4 regions of the Serratia sp. A07 genome follow, and region 3 is predicted to be linked to each of the others. Evidence: predicted binding sites of a transcription regulator. Region 3 holds the regulator's gene; each other region holds the start of a gene.
The links. The regulator LexA, encoded in region 3, represses DNA repair genes until DNA is damaged. The targets are predictions, from matches to a motif close to TNCTGTATGTACATACAGNA.

Region 1 (5,766 bases), on a different contig from region 3:
CGTAGACCGCTTGTTCGCTCAGTTCCGGCTCGATATCGTGGAAATCGGCCAGGCCGTGACGGTCGCCGACCACAATCAGCCGCAGGTCCAGCGGCATCGGTGGAATGGCTACCGGCAGCGGGCGGGTTTCGTCTGGCGAAACCCAATGGAACTGGCGCTGGCCGATCATCTGCTTCAGCCGCAGCCATAGCAATGGCTGAGCCAGCAGCGCCCGAGCCGACAGGATCAGGACGCCGCCGTTGGCCTGGTGCACCAGACCCGGTTGCAGGGTAATGTCGCCATTGTGGATCCGTACGCAACCAAACAGCTGCTCCGGTTCAATCCACTCCTGGAACAGACAAGCACCGCCGGCGGCGAAAGGCTCATCGCCACGGCTGGCCGGCTCTATGCTGACCTTGCCATCCTGAATGGCATAGTGGCTGCCGCGGCATGCCGTATTCTTAGCCAGCAGTGGTGTGACGGCGTGAGCGATCAGTTCCAGGTACTCTCGCGTTTCTTGCGCTTTCAACAGCATGAAACGCGGTGGCGATTGAGGGTGGCAAAATAGCGTCAGGGCATTTTCCAGCCGAGGCTGAATGGCGGAAAAGGGCACGGGTGCCAACTGAGCGGCGGTATCAAATATCGCCTGATAAGGCGTTACGTCCGGCAATAAAGATTGCCATTCAAGTCGGTTATTGGTCAAAGTGTTAGATGCAATCGTTAAAAAGGGAAAGGGCGATTATACAAGAATAACGGCGGCTTGATACATGTGGAGTGCCAGTTGGCGTCAGGGAGTTTGACATCGCGCGATGACTGTGCAAAAAACAGTCTAAAAGACGGCTTAATTGCCGGGGAAATTCGGCGCAAAGCTGTTATGCTTATTTGAAGTTACGCGGTCACTGAAGAGCTCAAGATGAAATATCAGCAACTGGAAAATCTGGAGAGCGGTTGGAAATGGAAGTACCTGGTGAAGAAGCACCGGGAAGGGGAACTTATTACCCGCTACATTGAAAACAGCGCTGCTCAGGAGGCGGTTAACGAGCTGCTGAAGCTGGAAAATGAGCCGGTCAAGGTACTTGCATGGATTGCCGCTCATATGAATCCGGAGCTGGATAACCGGATGAAGCAAACGATCCGCGCCCGCCGCAAACGTCATTTTAACGCAGAACACCAGCATACGCGTAAAAAATCTATCGATCTGGAGTTTTTGGTTTGGCAACGCTTGGCAGCCCTGGCGCGCCGTCGTGGCGTCACGCTGTCGGAAACGGTTGTGCAGCTTATCGAAGATGCTGAGCGCAAAGAGAAGTATGCGAATCAGATGTCGTCGTTGAAAGAAGATTTGAAGGCGATTCTCGGTAAAGAACCTAAGTAAACGGGGCAGAGCGCCTTAGTTACACTGGGTCTTGAATGTTCTGATAACAGCAGGACGAAAAAAAACCCCGCAATGCGGGGTTTTTTATTAGGCGAGTAAACTTAGCCCTGAGGCTGAGTTACAACGTCTTTGATACCTTTAACTTCGATCTCTACGCGACGATCTGGTGCCAGGCAGTCGATCTGAGCTTTGGTAGCGCGGCCAGCTTTGTAGCCACAGGTGTTGCCAGTAACTGGATCAGCTTTGCCCATGCCACGTGCAGAGATTTTGTCTGACGGGATGCCTTTGGAGACCAGGTAGTCAACAACGCTTTGTGCGCGTTTTTCAGACAGTTTCTGGTTGTACTGAGCAGAACCAACGGCGTCGGTGTAACCCAGAACAACTACGGAACCGTCTTTAGGATCCATGGAGCTCAGCTGGGAGTACAGCTGATCCAGAGCCTGCTGACCTTGTGGCTTCAGAGTTGCTTTGTTGAAGTTGAACAGCACGTCAGACTTCAGAGTGAAACGCTTGGTTTCAACAACTGGAGCCGGAGCTGGAGCTGGAGCAACTGGAGCAACTACGTCATCCTGACCGAAGCGATAAGAAACGCCCAGGCTCAGCATGGTGTTGTCTGGACGTGCGCCAACGGTACCTGCGTCACCGATGTTGCTTACGAACTGGTAGTCCAGGCGGGTAGCCCAGTTTTTGGTCAGTGCGTATTCAACACCAACAGCAGCCAGCGGAGAAACGCCGGTGTCGTGGTCGCTCAGGCGAGTGCCGTTGCCGTAGTTAGCTTTGGAGTCTGCACGCCATACCATACCACCCAGACGAGTGTAGATGTCCAGATCGTCAGCAATTGGGTAGCTCAGTTTAGCGGCCAGTTGAACGCCCTGCGCTTTGAAAGCACCGTTGTTCACGCTGCCTTTGTAAGGCATACGGCCAAGCCAGTCATAGCCCAGTTCGAAGCCCAGGTATTGGTTTGCCTGGTAGCCCAGGAACGCGCCGGCACCCAGCTGATCTTTGTGGGTTGGGCCGTTGCCGATACCGTTCTGGTAACCGTTACCGTAGAAACCAGTGTCGTGGTACTGGGACCAGCCCAGTTTAGCACCGGTGTACCAGGTGTTATCTTTTGGAGCGGCTTGCGCTACGGTAGCGAAACCTGCCAGTGCCACTGCTAATGCGATAGCTGTCTTTTTCATTTTGCGCCTCGTTATCATCCAAATAGGCAATGAGCTTTAAAGCTGTTTTAAGCCCTTGGTTAAATTCCTTCGCCAAGGTTTAAGCCCTCGTTTGTTACTCGCCAGTTTTTCTGACGTTATAGAGCAACCTTGGCGATGTAAAGTCTACAACGTGGCGCGAAAGTTACAAGTGTGATGTGATAAGGCTCTAAAAAAAAACGCGGAATCGTACATATTTGCTAACATTCTTAGCCTAAAAAAACGGCGATTCATCGGGCGTTTTTGCTTGGCAAACCGCAGCCGGACTAGCTTTGTGCCTTATCCCGCAAAGGTTCCCTCTACGGGGTGCGAAAATGATGGGAAAAATCCTAAATTTACTTAATGATACAAAGAAGAGTGAATTTTTAGGGTGGAACAGTGTCCGTGAGTCGGGTCAATGTCACGTTGAGGACGCATGATAAACCCGTAGGCATTACCCAATTCTGCCGCACGTCTCAATTTTAGACGATCCTCCTCCGTTAGCTCGGGCAACCAGCCGAGAACCACGCTGTAGTTCCCCGTTTGCAGCGCTTTTTCCATTGCCTCAACCGTATTCACCGGGCTGATTTGGCTCAACTGCACCATTTTATCCACCGGCAGGCCGGATTGCTGCAGCCATTGCTTGCTTAACTTTTGCTGCGGCGTCAGCCACAGAAGCCAACGAGACTGCTTGCCCAGTTGCTGCAGCAGGGGCAACAGCAGTTGAGCCACTGCGGGCTGGCGCTCGTTGTAAACAAGTTCACTGATCAAGCCATTCTCTTTGCCGACATTTGTGTTCTTCGCAACGCTGTTCGCGGTAAAAGAGCCATGGCTAAAATGAGGTTGGTAGAGTGATTGAGTACGCATAAAGTTCCCGCCCGTCGTGTTACTGTATGTTTATACAGTATCCCTGATTTCGGATAAGATCAACCCAAATTTTCGTAGCGGCTCGCATAATTGCGATCATTTTTTGTACCGGTGTTTTTTGTGATTGGCATGCAGACGGATAGTGCGTATTTTTCTAATTAGTTGTTCACGTTACTTTTTTCATTGATGAGAGAAATAATACGACCGGAACCTAAAAAGGAGGAATGCTATGAAAAGGATGTCGACGAGAAGAATCACGCAGGCTAAAAGTTGCTTCGCGGCGCTGGGCACCATCACCACGCGGTCACAGTTTGGCGGCTATGGGCTGTTGGCTGAGGGGGTGATGTTTGCAGTGATAGCGGAAGGCGAGCTGTATTTGCGGGCTACGGCGAGCATGGAACCGGCCTTTCGCGCTCGGGGCATGGTCAATATGGTCTATTCCAAGCGCGGAGTGCCCATCACTTTGCGCTATTACTGGGTTGACGAGTCCCTGTGGCGGGAACGTAACGAATTGGTGGGGCTGGCTTGGCAAGCTGTCAGGGAGGCCCGTCGGGAACAGCGGCTCAAGGCCGGCGACCACGGCAGATTGAAGGCGCTGCCGAATATAGATGTCAATATGGAGCGGCTGTTGTGGCGAGCGGGTATCCGCAACGCCTATGACCTGCGGTTGCAGGGCGCGAAACGCAGCTATCTTAGCCTGCTGCAACAACAGACCAATCTGGGATTGCGAGTCCTGTTGTCGCTGGGCGGGGCGATAGCCGGTTATCATCAGGCGGCATTACCGGCTGAATTGCATAACGAATTGGTGCGCTGGTTCGATCATATGATGGCGATGCGCCGCCATGGACATGAGCCGGTGATTCAGGGCCCGTCGAGCGGGCCCTGAATGATTAGGCTGTCTTATTGATTTGGGTGTGCAGCGCGGTGAGTTCCGGCAGAAGTTCGAGCACCAGCCCCACCTGCTGCAAAACCAGCTGTTCTTTGCTTTCAGGTTCCGGAACGGCTTGGCGAATCCGCTCCGCCAACTGTTCCAGCGCCTGAGCAATGCGCTGGCTGTTCTGTTCTTCCTGATGCAGGGCGCCGTCCACGTAACACACGGCATCATTGAGCAGGTCGAGCGTGGCAGGGGTATTCAGCCGCTCGCGGTGCGCACCCAACGCCGAGATATAACTCAGGAGTGTGTGGTTCAGGCAGAGCAGGCGGAAGGCGGCTTCCTGCAGCGCCTTGTCGGCCTTGGGATCGGCGGACATGTTGGAGATGACCGAAGCCAGCTCGGCATCGCTGTTGTGGGCATCTCGCCGCGCAATGCGGTAGGCGAGGCCGTTATCCTTACCCTGGTGGTATTGCACCAGAATGGCGTCCAGATAACGGCAGTTGGCATTCAGCGTTTTATCCACCACCGCCGGCAGTTGGCGGAACTTCCAGTCCGGCCAGATAAAGCTGACTGCCGCCCAGGCGATGGCGCAGCCTAGCAAGGTATCGTAAACGCGCGGAGCTGCCACTTCGAATCCTTCACCCAACAGGTTAAAGCACAACAGCACCAGCAGCGTGATGAACATCGTCGCGTGCGCATATTGTACGGTGCGGAAAGCGAAGAACAGAACGCCGGTGATGACGATCAACACCAGCTGTCCTTCCAGTGAAGGCACGAAATAGAGGATTGGCAGGCCGATAAGAATACCGGCCAGGGTGCCGATGATGCGCAATGCTAGGCGTCGGCGGGTGGCATTGTAGTTCGGTTGGCAGACGAACAGGCTGGTCAACAGGATCCAGTAACCGTGCTGCATGCCGGTGAATTGAATGAAGGCGTAACCCACGCACAGCACCACCGACATGCGGATCGCGTGGCGGAACAGGGCCGACTGGGGCGTCAAATGGCGGCTGATGCGCAGCCGGATATCGCTCCAGCCAGTTAAGCGGTCATCGGCCAGGCTGTTCTCTTCCGCTTGCCCGCTGGCCAGCGTCTGCTCTGATTCGATATTGGCCAGCTGCGCATCGATCGCATGCAGGTTTTTCAACAGATGCGCCAGCGCCTTGGTCTGCTCGGTATTGCCCTGGGTTTCGGCGATGCGCGCCAATGCCTCCTGAATGCGGCTGAAAGCCGGTTCAAAGCGCGGGTTGTGCTGGTACTTTTGCCGCAGCAGGATCGATTGCGCCAATTGGCGGCAGGCGCGCGCCTGCATGCTCAGCAAACGCTGGAAGCGGAACAAAATGTCGCTGTGGCGGAATTGCTGGCTGAGTGCGTGGTACTGAACGTGGGAAGAGCTGGCGCGTTCGTGGATATCCTGCGCGACAAAATAGTAGTGCAAGGTGCGGCGGGTGCCACGCTGGCCGCGATCGCCTTTCAGGCGCGTCAGCAGCGAGGCTTTG
Region 2 (5,766 bases), on a different contig from region 3:
CAAACAACGGATCCAGCTCTTCGTCACCGTCCATACCGCCGCCGGCACCGCCCTCGCCGTCTTCGCCGCCGCTAAGAATGCCCTCTTTATATTGGGGCCGCTCGCGCGCTTTCCAATCCTTGACCACCGCGTGCACTTCCTGATCGCGCACGAATGCGCCATGTACGCGCACCGGAATCGAGGAGTTCGGCGCCAGATAGAGCATGTCACCCATACCCAGCAAGGACTCGGCGCCCCCCTGATCGAGGATGGTGCGGGAGTCGATTTTGCTCGACACGGTAAAGGCGATACGCGTCGGGATGTTGGCCTTGATAAGACCCGTGATCACATCCACCGACGGACGCTGGGTCGCCAGCACCAGGTGGATACCCGCCGCACGCGCTTTCTGCGCCAGGCGAGCGATCAACTCTTCGACCTTCTTGCCGACCGTCATGATCAGATCGGCGAATTCGTCGACCATCACTACGATGTACGGCTCTTTCTCCAATACCGGCGGCGTGATGTCCATGCTGTCGGTCGGCTTCCAGAACGGATCCGGGATCGGGCGCCCCATCGCTTCGGCCTGATCGACTCGCTCGTTGTAGCCAGCCAGGTTACGCACGCCCAGGGCAGACATCAGCTTGTAGCGGCGTTCCATTTCACCCACGCACCAACGCAGCGCATTGGCGGCGTCTTTCATGTCGGTGACCACATCGGTCAACAGGTGCGGAATGCCTTCGTAAACCGACAGCTCCAGCATTTTCGGGTCGATCATGATAAAGCGCACTTCTTTCGGCGTGGCTTTATACAGGATGCTCAGGATCATGGCGTTGACCCCGACCGACTTACCGGAACCGGTGGTACCGGCGACCAGCAAGTGCGGCATTTTGCCCAGATCGGCCACCACCGGCTCGCCGGAGATGTCTTTACCCAATACGATGGACAGCGGCGACGGGTTGTCACGGAAGGCCGGGCAATCCAGCACTTCGCGCAGGTACACCGTTTGCCGCTTGGCGTTCGGCAGCTCCAGACCGACGTAAGGCTTGCCGGGGATCACTTCCACCACGCGCACCGCCGAAGTCGACAGCGAGCGCGCCAGATCGCGCGACAGGTTGGAAATGCGCGCCGCTTTAACGCCCGGCGCCAGATCCAGCTCGAAGCGGGTGATGACCGGCCCCGGCAGGATGTCCACCACATCGGCTTTCACGCGGTAATCGGCCAGGCTGGCCTCCACCAGGCGCGCCTTCTGTTCCAGCGCGAAGGAGTCGACCGGCTCCACCTCTTTCGGCGCTTCGGTCAGCAGATCCAGCGTCGGCAGCGGCGTGGTCGGCTTCTGCAGCGGCTGATCGTTGCGCATCAGGAACGGGTGAATCAAGCTGTCCATCGCCGGATGTTGCTCGGCCTGAGTTTGCTGAGGCGGCTGCTGCACCGGTTGCTGCGGCTGCTGATATTGCGGCTGCGACGGCTGCTGATACTGCTGCGGCTGTTGGTACTGTTGAGGCTGCGAGTGCGGTTGCTGAGGTTGGGCAACCGGCGCGGCAGGCTCAAACTGGCCGAACGGCACGTCGTCCTCTTGCTCGCTTTGCTGTTCAATGCGCTCTTCAAGCTGCGGGGACAGCGTGAACATCGGCTCGCTCGGGCCATCGTCCACTAAATCCGCCATCGGCGAGAAGCTGAAAGCATTGCGGGTATCGACCGGGCTGGCAGCCGGCGCCTGCGGGGCCGGTTCTTGCTGGCCGTAGCGTGCCTGCTGCTGCTCGGCGAACGCCTGGCGCAGCGCGGCCTCTTGCAGCGCCTCTTCGTCGTTCTGTTGATAACCTTCGCCATAACGTTGGCTCTGCTGTTCGGCAAACGCCTTGCTCAGCTCAGCTTCCTGCAGGGCGCTCTCGTCATCTTGCTCCGGCGCATAGGTTTCACCGTAGCGTTGGCTTTGCTGCTCGGCAAACGCCTGACGCAGCGCAGCTTCCTGCAGCGCCTCTTCTTCCTGCGGGCTCACCGCCGTCGGCTGCTGAGGCTCCACCTCGGCCTGGCGCTGTTCCTGCTCGGCCGCACGCTGCGAAGGCAGCTTGATGCCGTAAGAAGCCAGCTCGCGGCGGGTCGGAATACGTACCGGATTCGGCCGCGGCAGCTCAGGGCCGATGCCCTGTTTAACCTGCGGATTGCCGTCGCTGGTGGCCGTGAAAGCCGGCATGAAGGTCGCCGCTGCGGCGCCCGCAGCGGCAGCGGCTGCCGTATCCAGCTGTGGCTTGGCGCCGGTGGCGCTGAAACCACCCGCTCCGCTGACGTCGGCACTGTCGCGCTGCGCGGCGGTAAAATCAAAGGGAGAACGCGCCGGCGACTGCGGCGCAGCCGGCTCTTGCCAATTGCCCAGGCGCGGCTCATCGTCGTCCCGATAAGGATCGACGGGACGCGTCGCCTTAGGCGCAGGCGTTTCTTCCGGGATTTCGAAGGAATACAGCGGCGGCGTGGCGTCTTGCGCCGGGGCGCTCACCGGGTGCTGATTGACCGAGGTCGGCGCGGCCGGCGCCACCGTTACCGACGGCGCCTGTGTGGCGATCGGTGCGGCAACGGGCTCGTGGATCTCTGCCGTCACCGCCGGTGCAGGCGAAGCCGCCGGCGCGATTGGCGCGGCGTCGGCTTCAACCTCACCATCGTCGGCTCGCAGGCCGCTGAGCAACGGATCGGCGGCGTCTTCCGCCGCCTCTTTGGCGCTTTCGGTGACCGAAGGCGCGGAGAACAACACGTCGTCATCGGCGGCCGCGGCTCCGGCGGCGGTCGCGGCAACCGCGGCTGCGGCGCCCTTCCCTGCCTGCTCAGGCTCGTCGTCAACGTAACGTTCGTCATCCTCGAAATAGCGCTCTTCGCGGCGCGAGCGGTTGGTCATCACCGTCGCGACGCCCAGCACAGCACCGCCGATCTTCTCGGCGATCACCAGCCAGGACCAGCCGGTAAACAGCGTCAGCCCCGCCGCCCACACGCACAGCAGCGCCAGCGTGGCGCCGATGCCGTTGAACCACGGCAACATGGCGTTGCTCAGCAGGCTGCCGATCACGCCACCGGAAGCGAAGTAATAGAGATCGTCAACGTTCAGCGCCGCCAACCCACAGGAGGTAAGCACTAACGCCAGGGTGCCGATCAGGCGCAGGGAGAGCGCGAAATAGTCGATGTAGTCTCTGTTGCCGCGCTGGCGATAGGCCGCCCAGCACAGGACCAGCATGATCGGCGGTATCGCGTAGGCGAGCACCCCGAAGGTGAAGAACAGCGTGTCGGCCAACCAGGCCCCAACACCGCCGCCCAAATTGTGAATCGGCTCATGCCACGCGGTCTGTGACCAGCTTGGGTCAGACGGGTTGAAGCTGACCAGCGCAGCCATGAGGTAAACGGCAAAAATCGCTACCACGATAAGCACAGCTTCCAGCAAACGCCGGCCACTGCTGAGTCTTTTCAGGGTAACTTCTTTATCTTCTGTATATTCCTGGCTCAAGAAAGGCTCTCCAGGTTCCTGTTAGCTGACATAGCAACAGCGCCGAGAAGCGTCCCCGGCGCCGAAACTGTATGAATAAACAGGAGTGTAACCAATTTAATCAGGTTTTGCACCTGCACCTTACCGTGTTTTGATAACCAGACGGTTACTCTGTTTCACTTCTTCCATCACTACGTAGGTACGGGTGTCGTTGACCCCCGGCAAACGCAGCAAGGTTTCACCCAACAGTTTGCGGTAAGCCGACATGTCCGGTACGCGGGTTTTCAACAGGTAGTCGAAATCGCCGGAAACCAGATGACACTCCTGAATTTCTTCAAGCTTCTGCACTGCCGAGTTGAATTGCTCAAACACATCCGGCGCGCCGCGGTTCAGCGTGATCTCCACGAAAACCAGCAGGGACGCATCCAGATAATGCGGGTTGAGCAATGCGGTATAGCCATGAATGAAACCCTGGCGCTCGAGACGGCGCACGCGTTCTAAACATGGTGTCGGGGATAACCCCACGCGCTTCGAAAGCTCGACGTTCGAAATACGCCCATCCTTCTGCAGCTCATTCAGGATGTTGCGGTCGATACGGTCAAGATCTTTACCCGGGCGTTTCTTGTTGTCTGCCATTATTATTGTCTCTCTTATTTTCTTCCGTGCACTTGCCACACCCTAGCCAACGTCAATGTGTAAGGGTTCGTTCCAAGCGAAGACCCGATGCCTGTCATATGCTTCTTCACTACCATCATTCCACGCCGCGCAGCCTGTCTGTCCAACCCCGCGCGACGCCGGTAACGACGTTTAGGTCGAGAAAAAATCTGCAAACGCTTGCGCGCCCTGCTCCGCACATCCACCGCGCATTGCCGCCTCGCGGCGCAAATACGTACGATTTGCTGGTGTTACGGGGATAATTTCTTCTTCCTATGATGTTTTCGCAAATGCGCAGCGGATTGTCAAAGTAAAAGAAGCAAAATCAGAACAACGTACCGTCACGAAAAGTCTGCATCCCATTTTTGGTTATGAATCGCTGGCAGATAAACCCCGGCAGGGAGCGGCTGAAGTCGCAGAAGGCGCCGTTTTTGCGCGGTTGGCGATTCGGCAGCCGAATGCGGCTTTGATAAGGTAAATTTCTGCGTTCAGCGTACGATTTGCCGACAGCGGGTGCATTAATAGGCGACAACTATCATACAAATCGTTAACAACGTCGCCCGGCGCTTTTTTTACTGCGCCATTTTCCCTACAATCGGTTCCATTGTCCGCCATTGTGGAATAAAGAGGTTATTCATGGGCACGGCTAAACATAGCAAATTACTGATTCTGGGCTCCGGCCCGGCCGGTTACACCGCCGCCGTTTACGCGGCGCGCGCCAACCTGAGCCCGGTGCTGATCACCGGTATGGAACAAGGCGGCCAGCTGACCACCACCACCGAAGTGGAAAACTGGCCGGGCGACGCCGAAGGCCTGACCGGCCCGGCGCTGACGGAGCGCATGCGCGAGCATGCGGAGAAGTTCCAGACTGAAATCGTCTTCGATCACATCAACAGCGTCGATCTGCAGCAGCGTCCGTTCCGCCTGTTCGGCGACAGCGGTGAATACAGCTGCGACGCGCTGATCATCGCAACCGGCGCCTCCGCCCGCTACCTTGGCCTGCCTTCCGAAGACGCGTTCAAGGGCAAAGGCGTTTCCGCCTGTGCGACCTGCGACGGTTTCTTCTACCGCAACCAGAAAGTCGCCGTGGTCGGCGGCGGCAACACCGCCGTTGAAGAAGCGCTGTACCTGTCCAATATCGCCGCCGAGGTTCACCTGATCCACCGCCGCGACAGCTTCCGTTCGGAGAAGATCCTGATCGACCGGCTGATGGAAAAAGTGAAAAGCGGCAATATCGTGCTGCACACCGACCATACGCTGGACGAAGTGCTGGGCGATGAAATGGGCGTGACCGGCGTGCGTATCCGCAGCACCAAAGCGGAAAACGAAACCCGCGAACTGGAACTGGCCGGCGTGTTCATCGCCATCGGCCACAGCCCGAACACCGGCATCTTCGGCGGCCAGCTGGAGCTGGAAAACGGCTACATCAAGGTGCAGTCCGGCATTCACGGCAATGCGACCCAAACCACCATCCCCGGCGTCTTCGCCGCAGGCGACGTGATGGATCACATTTACCGCCAGGCGATCACCTCCGCCGGCACCGGTTGCATGGCGGCGCTGGACGCAGAGCGTTACCTGGACGGCATCGCCGGCGCAGAAGTCTGCTAAGACTTTCTCGCCACCAGCAAAAAGCGGCTCTCGAGCCGCTTTTTTTGTCCCTTTCTTCAGCG
Region 3 (5,766 bases):
ATGCGCATTGATAAACCGATCGGCACGCTGTTGCTGCTGTGGCCGACGCTGTGGGCGCTGTGGCTGGCCGGGAAAGGCGTGCCGCCGCTGTCGATTTTGCTGGTGTTCGTGCTCGGCGTGTTCCTGATGCGCGCCGCCGGCTGCGTGGTGAATGACTACGCCGATCGCGCGGTGGACGGCTACGTGAAACGCACCGCCGGGCGGCCGATGCCGAGCGGTCGGGTGAGCGCGAAAGAGGCCAAGGTGCTGTTTGCGGTGCTGGTGCTGATCTCGTTCTGCCTGGTGTTGACGCTCAATGCGATGACCATCTGGCTGTCGCTGGCGGCGCTGGCGCTGGCCTGGGTGTATCCGTTCATGAAGCGGGTGACCAACCTGCCGCAGTTCGTGCTGGGCGCCGCGTTCGGCTGGGGCATTCCGATGGGGTATGCGGCGGTCAGCGAATCGCTGCCGCTCAGCTGCTGGCTGCTGCTGCTGGCCAACATCTGCTGGACGGTGGCCTACGACACGCTGTATGCGATGGTCGATCGCGACGATGACTTGAAGATCGGCATCAAATCCACCGCTATCCTGTTCGGCCGTTATGACAAGCTGATCGTCGGGCTGCTGCAGTTCGCGACGCTGCTGCTGCTGGTGTGGGTCGGTTATCTGGCGCAGCTCGGCGGGGCGTTTTACTGGTCGCTGTTGCTGGCGGGCGCGCTGTTCATTCACCAGCAAAAACAGATCGCCGGCCGCGAGCGCGAAGCCTGCTTCAAGGCCTTCCTGCAGAACAACTATGTCGGCTTGGTGGTATTTATCGGCATCGCGCTGAGCTATCTGCCGGCGTAACGGTTTCGCAAAGCAAGAAAAAAGGCACCCCAGGGGGTGCCTTTTGTGTTTCGGTGCCGGACGACATCACTCGTCCTGCTCTTCTTCCGCGTCGGCTTGCGGCAGGGCGTTGGTCTCTGCCGGCATGTTGACGCTTTCGATGGTCAGCTTGATTTCCGGCGTGATCAGCTCGCTCAGCATGTTGTACACCTCAAGGGTGTGCTCGCGGATCGCATCCCCGCTATCGTTGATATAGCCTTCTTCGCGCAGCGTCGCCACCAGGGTGGAGAACACCGCCTTGTCGAAGAACTCCGGCGCGTTGATGCCGTGCAGCACCGACAGACGCTGCGCCATGATGCGGCTCTCTTTCTCCAGCGCGCCGCGGTTGATGCTCGGGTTGGCGCTGAGGATCGACATGGTGATGGCGTAGCGTTGCAGGGTTTCGCGCACCCCGGCGGCCAGCAGCTGCAGCGGGCGAATGCGCGCCGGGTTCAGCACCAGCTCGTCGCCTTTGTCGCAGATCAGCTGTTGGCGGATCAGCTCGTCGATCACCGGCTGCAGCACCTCCGGCAGCTGTTCCTTGTCGTTATGCAGGAACAGCTCGGCTTTCAGCATCGGGTAGATCATGCCGATTTGACGCAGCAGTTCGGCGCGCGATACCCGGCGATGATGCATCACGATGCTGGCGATCAGCGACGGCAGCACCAGCAGGTGGTGGATGTTGTTGCGGTAATAGGTCATCAGCACCGCCTGCTCACGCGGCAGGATGATGATGTCGCCGATGTTGTCCTTTTCCACCTCGAACTTGTTCATGTTGAGCGCGTGATCCAGCAGCTCGTCCGGCGTTTGCGTCGGTACGGTGACGTCACGTGCGTAAGGCGCGTTGCGCATCAGCTGCAGGTAGCACTCGAGCTGTTCGACCAGCTGTTCGCGGGTTAGCGAACGCTGGCGCGAAGCCAGCAGCGCGGTGGAACACAGGTTCATGGCGTTGGCCGCGGCGGCGTTGTTGATGCGCACCATGATCTGGCCGGCCAGATCGTTGACCGTCGGCGTCAGCCAGCTTGGGCGCTGAGCTTCGATCGGATCGATCGACTCGCGCCACTGCGGCACGTGCTGGTTGAGGTAAGCGGTCAACGGCAGCGGCTCGCCGAAGTTGACATAACCCTGGCCCAGATTGCGCAGCTTGCGCAGGCCGCGCAGCATCTGCGGCAGGCTCTCTTTTTCCTTGGTGGCGCCGCGCAGCTCTTTGGCGTAGGTGCCCACTTCCATCACGTGTTCGTAACCGATGTAAATCGGCACCAGCGTGATCGGACGGGTGCCGCCGCGCAGCATCGCCTGGATGGTCATCGACAGGGTGCCGGTCTTCGGCTCCAGCAGACGCCCGGTGCGGGAACGGCCACCTTCCACGAAGTATTCCACCGAGTAGCCGCGGGTGAACAGCTCGCCGAGGTATTCGCGGAACACCGTCGAGTACAGCTTGTTGCCCTTGAAGGTGCGGCGGATGAAGAACGCGCCCAAGCGGCGGAAGATCGGGCCGGCCGGCCAGAAGTTGAGGTTGATGCCGGCGGCGATGTGCGGCGGCACCAGGCCCTGGTGATACAGCACGTAGGACAGCAGCAGGTAGTCCATGTGGCTGCGGTGGCAGGGCACGTAGACGATCTCGTGGCCGTCCTGCGCCAGCTGGCGCACGCGCTCGGCGTTGGTGACGTTGATGCCCTGATACAGCCGGTTCCAGGTCCAGCTCAGCACGCGGTCGGACAGGCGCACGGTTTCGTAGGAGAAATCGGCGGCGATCTCTTCCATCAGCGCGATGGCGTTCTGCTGGGCCTTTTCGTGCGAGATCTTCTTGCTGCGCGCTTCGTCCTCGACCGCTTTTTCGATCGCTTTGGACGCCAACAGCTTGTTGAACAGATCCTGGCGGGCCGGCAGGCTCGGGCCTACCGCGGCCAGGCGCTGACGCGAGAAGTGCATGCGCGCCACGCGCGCCAGTTTCTGCGCGATGGTTTTATCCGTGCCGTGCTCGGTGGCCATGCGGCGCAGCGAAACGGTGTTGGAGAAACGCACGAAGCTGTCGCGGCCGAGCCACAGCACGGCGAAGAATTTCTGCACGCCGTTCAACAGACGCAGGTGCGGCGTGCCGTGGCCTTCGCGGCCCGGCGAGCGGCCGAACATCACCGAAACCGGCAGCATCTGAATGTCGAGATCCGGATTGCTGCGGTGCAGATCCAGATAGTCGTGGAACAGCTTTACCGACTCTTCTTTCGGGGTGTAGTAGCGGAACACGCGCGGGCCGTCGTGAATGAACACGTAGCTCGGCAGCACGGTGCCGTCGATCTCCAGCGAGTTGAGCGGATCGGGCAGATCCTGCGCCAGGCACTGGGTGCGCAGCGTCAGCAAATCCGCCTTGGAATTGTAAGGTAAAACATACAAAATCGGCCGTGAGGGATCCAACCCTAGCTCGGTAACCGGATCTGAAGGGATGACCTTACTTCTTACCAACAATTTAAGTGGTAAATTCAATATTTTATAATAAATTTTACGCCAACCTGACATAAACAACGTGAAGCCTCTTGTTAGCAATGCGCCGCAAGCATACCAGAAACCGGGTAGCAGATCTGTGGTGTTCGAAAACCGAGAGCCGTCAGCGCGGACTGTTCTAGACTCTTGTTATTATGACCGACCTCTGAGAAAGGCACGAAAACATGGCAAACCAAGCAACCGGACTGACCCGCATCATCAAGGCCGCCGGCTATTCCTATAAAGGGCTTTCCGCCGCCTGGCAACACGAGGCGGCGTTCCGACAGGAACTGGTGGTCACCCTCTTGGCTATCATACTGGCAGTCTGGCTGGATGTGGGTGCGATAGCGCGCATTTTATTGATCGGATCGGTAGCGCTGGTGATGATCGTCGAGATCCTGAACAGCGCGATCGAGGCGGTGGTGGATCGCATCGGCAGCGAACACCATGAGCTGTCCGGACGGGCCAAGGACATGGGGTCGGCGGCGGTGTCGCTGGCGATCGTACTGGCGCTGTTCGTTTGGGGCACGGTCTTGTGGCAGCATTTTGGCTGACGAAAGGCGCCTACTGACTGATTTTTATTTATTCTTCGGTTCCCAATCCGCGCTTACCTGTATATACTCACAGCAAGACTGTATAAACAAACAGGGGGCGGAATGAAAGCACTAACTACCAGACAGCAAGAGGTCTACGATCTGATTCGCGATCATATTTCGCAAACGGGCATGCCGCCAACGCGTGCCGAGATCGCGATGCGTCTGGGGTTCCGTTCGCCTAACGCCGCCGAAGAGCACCTGAAGGCGCTGGCACGCAAAGGCGTGATCGAAATCGTCTCCGGTGCGTCGCGCGGTATCCGCCTGCTGATGGAAGAAGAAGAGGGGCTGCCGCTGATCGGCCGCGTCGCCGCCGGCGAGCCGCTGTTGGCGCAGCAGCACATCGAAGGGCACTACCAGGTGGATCCTTCCCTGTTTAAGCCGAGCGCCGATTTCCTGCTGCGGGTGAACGGCATGTCGATGCGCGACATCGGCATTCTGGACGGCGATCTGCTGGCGGTGCACAAAACGCAAGACGTGCGCAACGGCCAGGTCGTGGTGGCGCGCATCGAAGACGAAGTGACGGTCAAACGCCTGAAAAAACATGGCAACGTGGTCGAGTTGCTGCCGGAGAACAACGAATTCCAACCGATCGTGGTCGATCTGCGCCAGCAGAATTTCACTATCGAAGGGCTGGCGGTCGGCGTGATACGCAACGGCGACTGGATCTAATCGCCGCACCCTCAGTGCCACCCCTTGTATCAATCGCCCCTGTTCTGGGGCGTTTTTGTTTCTGACCTTGCCCTTCGCCACTGCTACGGGAACATTTCATCATGCGCTTGATTTCCGCCTTCACCAGCGACACCGATAAAGCCCTGTGGCGCCTGGCTTTGCCGATGATTTTCTCCAATATCACCGTACCGCTGCTCGGGCTGGTGGACACCGCGGTGATCGGCCACCTCGACAGCCCGATCTATCTGGGGGGCGTCGCGATTGGCGCGGTGGCGACCAGCTTCCTGTTCATGCTGCTGTTGTTCCTGCGCATGAGCACCACCGGCCTGGCGGCGCAGGCGCTGGGGGCACAAAACCCGCAGGCGCTGGCGCGCGCCTTTATGCAGCCGTTGCTGCTGGCGCTGCTGGCCGGGGGGGCGATCGTCCTGTTGCGCTATCCACTGATCGAACTGGCGCTGCGGATCGTCGGTGGCAATGGCGAGGTGCTGGAACAGGCGCGGCGTTTTCTTGAGATCCGTTGGCTGAGCGCGCCGGCGGCGCTGGCTAATCTGGTGCTACTGGGCTGGTTGCTCGGCGTGCAGTACGTGCGTGCGCCGGTGATCCTGCTGATCGTCGGCAACCTGCTGAACATCGTGCTGGATATCTGGCTGGTGATGGGCCTGGGCTGGAACGTGCGAGGGGCGGCGGCGGCAACCGCCATCGCCGAATACGCCACGCTGCTGCTCGGCCTGTGGCTGGCGTGGCGGGTGATGCGCCTGCGCGGTATCACCCTGCCGATGCTGCGCCAGGCCTGGCGTGGCGATCTGCGTCGGCTGCTGGCGCTTAACCGCGACATCATGTTGCGTTCATTGCTGCTGCAACTGTGCTTTGCGTCGCTGACCATCTTCGGCGCTCGCCTGGGAAGCGACGTGGTGGCGGTCAACGCGGTATTGATGAATCTGCTGACGTTCACCGCCTATGCGCTCGACGGCTTCGCTTATGCGGTGGAGGCCCATTCGGGCCACGCCTACGGTGCCCGGGACGACAGCCAGCTGCGCAAGGTGTGGCACGCGGCCTGCAGGCAGGCAGGGCTGGTCGCGCTGGCCTTCGCCCTGGCGTATGCCGTTACCGGCCAGCAGATCGTGGCGGCGTTGACCTCCTTGCCGGAGCTGCGTGCGTTGGCCGCCCACTATTTACCGTG
Region 4 (5,766 bases), on a different contig from region 3:
TGCGGCCGAGCAGCACGGTGCACTGGCCGCGCGGCAGCTCTAGGTTGATGTCCCACAGGGTGTGGTTCTGCCCGTAAAATTGATTGACCGATCTCAGGCTCAGCATTTGGCATTCTCCTCATAGACGCCCGTTTCACTCGTTGGCGGGGACTGCAAAGGCCGCATGCGCGGCGAATTTCCCGAGTGTGGCAATGTCTGGAACAAAATGCCGTCCGTCTAATGAGCCAGAGCAAGGTCTGCGGTAGACGGAATGACAGTCAATATGTCGTTAAAAACGACGCTTGTGACGACTTGGTGTCGTTCTTGCGCTTTTACGGGCGATAGCGCCGCGGAGATTACGCGTCGCGGAAGGCAGCGCATCATGCTGTCGCACCGCGTTTATACGCAGGAAGATAAAGCAACTCTCAGGCCAGTTTTGCCGCCGGGTGAAAACGGGGATTGTTATCGCCTTGTTAACCACGCGTCAGGCCTGACAGGCGCTGCCGTGGCGGCCCGAAAATACGCGGGGAAGTTAACCCGGACGTTTTTTGCACTCTTGTGGTGCTCTTTGGTCAGGGCATGGTGCAAGGCGTTGCGCTGCCGTCAAGAGCGATCCGCGTGAAAGGGGCCAATGCGATTTTGGCAATGGGGATTTTTAGTATTAATCGGCATAAACAAAGCGATATTTTTATGAAAAAATAACTAAAAAAGGCATTTTGGCGAGTGTAAAGGGCGAAAAGCTTTCTTTCTGTAACTCCCGCCCCGGGCGGGGCGGTGAGAGTTATCCACTATTCCTGTGGATAACCTTGTGTATTAGATTTAGAAAAACGCTGTAAAGCGAGAGCCGACGCGGGTTCTGTTCGCTTTGTCCGCATTCTCGTCTTTTTATTAATATTATTAAATATCAATAATTTAATTAAAATCAAGACGCAGGGGTATTGATCAGGCCTCTATGTATGATTTTTCGACGCGGTGCTATCAATAAGTTAATTCGCGGCAAGTTCTGGGGATAAATCTGTTATTGACAATAAAAATGTCACCGGGCTGTAACGCCACGGTGCAGCGGCGTTGCTGCGGCGTCGATCCCAGCGACGAATCCGCTTGAAGCTGGTTTTATATCCAGTATCATGGGCACTGGCGCAAATCGCCGACACTTTCCATAATTAGGGGCCATGCCCGGCGCAGAGCCGGCTGGCCGCCTGAGCGCGCGCATCTCCACAGGGTAGCCGAGCAATGAGTAAACTTTTCAAACTGCATTCAGAGTTCAAACCGGCCGGCGATCAGCCGGAAGCCATCCGCAAACTGGAAGAGGGGCTGGAAGACGGCCTGGCGCACCAGACGCTGCTGGGGGTCACCGGTTCGGGCAAGACATTCACCATCGCCAACGTGATAGCCGATCTGAATCGGCCGACCATGGTGCTGGCGCCGAACAAGACGCTGGCGGCGCAGCTGTACGGCGAGATGAAAGAGTTTTTCCCGGAGAATGCGGTGGAATACTTCGTCTCCTACTACGACTACTACCAGCCGGAAGCCTATGTGCCCAGCTCCGACACCTTCATTGAAAAAGACGCTTCGGTGAACGAGCACATCGAGCAGATGCGTCTTTCCGCCACCAAGGCGCTGCTGGAGCGGCGCGACGTGGTGGTGGTGGCGTCGGTGTCGGCGATCTACGGCCTGGGCGATCCGGATCTTTACCTGAAGATGATGCTGCACCTGACCCAGGGCATGATCATCGATCAACGATCCATTTTGCGCCGGCTGGCGGAGCTGCAGTACTCCCGCAACGATCAGGCCTTCCAGCGCGCTACCTTCCGCGTGCGCGGCGAGGTGATTGACATTTACCCGGCGGAGTCGGACGAGCTGGCGCTGCGCGTCGAGCTGTTCGACGATGAAGTGGAACGGCTGTCGCTGTTCGATCCGCTGACCGGGCAGATCGAGCAGGTGGTGCCGCGTTTTACCATCTACCCGAAATCGCACTACGTGACGCCGCGTGAGCGGATCATGCAGGCGATGGAAGAGATCAAGGTCGATCTGGCGGACCGCCGCAAGGTGCTGCTGGCCAACAACAAGCTGCTGGAAGAGCAGCGCCTGACGCAGCGCACCCAGTTCGATCTGGAAATGATGAACGAGCTGGGTTACTGCTCGGGTATCGAAAACTACTCGCGCTACCTGTCCGGGCGCGCCGAGGGCGAGCCGCCGCCGACGCTGTTCGACTACCTGCCGGCGGACGGCCTGCTGGTGGTCGACGAATCCCACGTCACCATTCCGCAGATCGGCGCGATGTTCAAGGGCGACCGCGCGCGTAAAGAAACGCTGGTGGAGTACGGCTTCCGCCTGCCGTCGGCGCTGGACAACCGCCCCTTGCGCTTCGAGGAGTTCGAGGCGCTGGCGCCGCAGACCATCTATGTCTCCGCGACGCCGGGCAAATATGAGCTGGAGAAATCCGGGGGCGATCTGATCGATCAGGTGGTGCGGCCGACCGGGCTGCTGGATCCGATCGTGGAGGTGCGGCCGGTCGCCACCCAGGTGGACGATCTGCTCTCCGAGATCCGCAAGCGCGCGGCGATCAACGAGCGCGTGCTGGTGACCACCCTGACCAAACGCATGGCGGAAGACCTGACCGAATACCTGGAAGAGCATGGCGAGCGCGTGCGCTACCTGCACTCGGACATCGATACCGTGGAACGGGTCGAAATCATCCGTGACCTGCGTCTGGGCGAGTTCGACGTGCTGGTGGGCATCAACCTGTTGCGTGAGGGGCTCGACATGCCTGAGGTGTCGCTGGTGGCGATTCTGGACGCCGACAAGGAAGGCTTCCTGCGTTCCGAGCGTTCGCTGATCCAGACCATCGGCCGCGCGGCGCGTAACCTGAACGGCAAGGCGATCCTGTATGGCGATCGCATCACCGATTCGATGGCCAAGGCGATCGGTGAAACCGAGCGGCGCCGCGCCAAGCAGCAGGCCTACAACGAAGCCAACGGCATCGTGCCGCAGGGGCTGAACAAGAAGGTCGGCGATATTCTGCAGATCGGCCAGCCGGTCAACCGCGCCAAGAACAAAGGCAAGGGCAAGGCGCTGGACGGCGGTGCTTCGCTTCAGAACCTCACGCCGAAAGCGCTGGATCAGAAAATCCGCGATCTGGAGGCGCAGATGTACACCCACGCGCAAAACCTGGAGTTCGAACAGGCCGCTGCGCTGCGCGACGAGATCCACCAGCTGCGCGAGCAGTTCATCGCGATTTCCTGACCGTTAGATGGCGCCCGCGCCGCGGGCGTCAAAATTCCTTGTCGGCCGCGCCAAAGCTGTTATGGTGTGCGGCCCGATTTGACCACGAAGAGTACCGAACATGAGCCAACACCAGTCCAAAGACCCGCTGCACGGCGTGACGCTGGAGCAACTGCTGACTAAACTGGTGGATCACTACGGTTGGTCCGAGCTGGGTGCGCGCATTCGCATCAACTGCTTCCGCAGCGATCCGAGCATCAAGTCCAGCCTGAAGTTTTTGCGTCGCACGCCCTGGGCGCGCAAAGAGGTGGAAGACCTGTATATCGATATGGTCAGCCATCCCGCCCCAGCCAGCGATAATCCCTGGCTGCGTGGGCGAGACGGTTAAATTCGATCAGCGGCGATCGGCCAGCGCCACCAGCGCCCGATCCAGCGCCTGACGCAGCAGCTGGCGATCGTGGCGGTAGGGGATGTCGCTCGCTTCCAGCGGCTGTTGAATCACCACCCGATCCTGCACTTCACTGGCGTCCACCGCCGGGCCGACGATCAGCGCATCGATCATCCGGCGGCCAATCTTCTCTTCCATCAGCGTCAGCTTATCCTGTAGCGACAGCGCCGCGGCGGCCACGCTCAGCTCGCGGCCGAGGTTGCCGATATAGATCATGCTGGCGCTGCTGCGACGCAGTGCCTGGGTGAGATCGTCCAGCAGCAGCAGCGGCATCAGGCTGGTGAGGAAACTGCCCGGCCCGATCAGGATCACGTCGGCCTGCGCGATGGCGTCCAGCGCTTCGCGCGTGGCGTTGACCGGCGGTGACAGCATCAGCTCCTGCGGCATATGGGTCAGCTGGTCGACATTCACTTCACCGTAAACATGGTTGCCTTCGTGATCGTGCGCCATCAAATCCACCGGCTGCTCCGACATCGGGATCAGCGCTGCGTCCACCTTCAGCAGGCTGCGTACCAGGTTGATCGCTTCCAGCGGGCGCACGCTCAGGTGATCCAGCGCTTTCAGCATCAGGTTGCCGAGGTTGTGGCCGGCCAGCTCACCGTTGCCGCTGAAGCGGTATTCGAACATCGCCGAGGCGACGCTCGGTTCGGTGATCAGCTGGTTGAGACAGTTACGGGTATCGCCCCAGGCAATGCCGCCTTCCGAGCGGCGGATGCGGCCGGTGGAACCGCCGTTGTCGGTGGTGGTGACGATGCCGGTCAGGCGGGAGCCTAAGGACGACAGGGCCGACATCACACGGCCCAGACCGTGTCCGCCGCCTAACGCCACCACGCGGTCGAGATCGGCCAGGGTACGATTGCGCATAAATTTCCTTACAAAGGGGCTGAACTGCCCGCATAAGGTAGCGGATCCGGCATAAAAACGCGATAAGAGTGTCATTTGCGTGATTCCGGTCAATTCGTCCGCGCAAGTGATGTTTATCATGGTTTACCAGAATACGCGGCGTCTAAAAACGCTGTATAGACAATTATATAGCGAATTTGCGCGTTGGCTATCGTTGCCGATTAGCGCTAGAATTCTGCTGAAAACCACGGTTTCGTTCCGGCTACTCAAGGTAGCTGGAAGAGAAATCAAACTCCTAGCCCCTGCGCCTACGTTGTTCATCCGGAACGATATGGCGCCTGGGCCGTGGCGAAGTCAGCCACCAGGGTGCAGAGGGGAAACGCTCGCATCTCCCGACTTTGGAAAGGTGTTATGGTGCCGCAACTCATTGATGCTTATGAGCGCAAGTTCTATTACCTGCGCTTGTCGATCACCGACGTGTGCAACTTTCGTTGCACCTATTGTCTGCCCGACGGCTACAAGCCGAGCGGCAGCCCGAAAAGCTTCCTGTCGCTGGATGAAATCCGCCGCGTCAGCCGCGCGTTCGCCGAACTGGGCACCGAAAAGGTGCGCCTGACCGGCGGCGAGCCTTCGCTGCGCCGCGATTTTACCGAGATCATCGCCGCCGTGCGGGAAAACCCGGCCATCCGTACCCTGGCGGTCACCACCAACGGCTACCGTCTGGCGCGCGACGTCGCCGCCTGGCGTGACGCCGGTCTGACGGCGATTAACGTCAGCGTCGACAGCCTGGATCCCCGCCAGTTTCACGCCATCACCGGTCAGGACAAGTTCCGCCAGGTGATGGACGGCATCGACGCCGCCTTCAGCGCCGGTTTCAGCAAGGTTAAGGTCAACGCGGTGCTGATGCGCGACGTTAACCACCAGCAGCTCGGCGCCTTTCTCGCCTGGATCAAAGACCGGCCTATCCAGCTGCGTTTTATCGAACTGATGGAAACCGGCGAGGGCGGCGAGCTGTTTCGCAAACACCACGTTTCCGGCGAAGTGATTCGCCGGCAGCTGGAGCAGCAGGGCTGGCAGCGCCAGGCGCGCGGCCGCAGCGACGGCCCGGCGCAGGTGTTCAGCCACCCGGACTACCAGGGTGAGGTGGGTCTTATCATGCCTTATGAGAAAGACTTCTGCGCCAGCTGCAACCGGCTGCGCGTTTCTTCCATCGGCAATCTGCACCTGTGCCTGTTCGGCGAGCAGGGGGTGCCCCTGCGCGATCTGCTGGC

Region 1: sulA (SOS-induced cell division inhibitor SulA) is a predicted target of LexA. The motif match lies at 3,417-3,436, and genes of this name have one in related genera.
Region 2: AC4PR2_RS11040 (DNA translocase FtsK 4TM domain-containing protein) is a predicted target of LexA. The motif match lies at 3,529-3,548, and genes of this name have one in related genera.
Region 4: uvrB (excinuclease ABC subunit UvrB) is a predicted target of LexA. The motif match lies at 1,085-1,104, and genes of this name have one in related genera.

Annotation. Positions count from the first base shown of each region.
Region 1 is NZ_JBZXDO010000008.1:16,270-22,035, reverse strand. Features, by position in the region: gene AC4PR2_RS10765 (AAA family ATPase) at 1-682, opposite strand, end outside; gene matP (macrodomain Ter protein MatP) at 893-1,351, shown strand; gene ompA (porin OmpA) at 1,453-2,532, opposite strand; gene sulA (SOS-induced cell division inhibitor SulA) at 2,890-3,396, opposite strand; gene AC4PR2_RS10745 (TfoX/Sxy family DNA transformation protein) at 3,626-4,282, shown strand; gene yccS (YccS family putative transporter) at 4,287-5,766, opposite strand, start outside.
Region 2 is NZ_JBZXDO010000008.1:92,600-98,365, forward strand. Features, by position in the region: gene AC4PR2_RS11040 (DNA translocase FtsK 4TM domain-containing protein) at 1-3,463, opposite strand, end outside; gene lrp (leucine-responsive transcriptional regulator Lrp) at 3,584-4,078, opposite strand; gene trxB (thioredoxin-disulfide reductase) at 4,733-5,704, shown strand.
Region 3 is NZ_JBZXDO010000022.1:52,435-58,200, forward strand. Features, by position in the region: gene ubiA (4-hydroxybenzoate octaprenyltransferase) at 1-825, shown strand, start outside; gene plsB (glycerol-3-phosphate 1-O-acyltransferase PlsB) at 892-3,357, opposite strand; gene AC4PR2_RS19365 (diacylglycerol kinase) at 3,507-3,875, shown strand; gene lexA (transcriptional repressor LexA) at 3,978-4,586, shown strand; gene dinF (MATE family efflux transporter DinF) at 4,688-5,766, shown strand, end outside.
Region 4 is NZ_JBZXDO010000002.1:36,435-42,200, forward strand. Features, by position in the region: gene AC4PR2_RS02070 (ATP-binding cassette domain-containing protein) at 1-106, opposite strand, end outside; gene uvrB (excinuclease ABC subunit UvrB) at 1,213-3,225, shown strand; gene AC4PR2_RS02080 (VF530 family protein) at 3,326-3,592, shown strand; gene yvcK (uridine diphosphate-N-acetylglucosamine-binding protein YvcK) at 3,599-4,516, opposite strand; molybdenum cofactor riboswitch at 4,776-4,920, shown strand; gene moaA (GTP 3',8-cyclase MoaA) at 4,907-5,766, shown strand, end outside.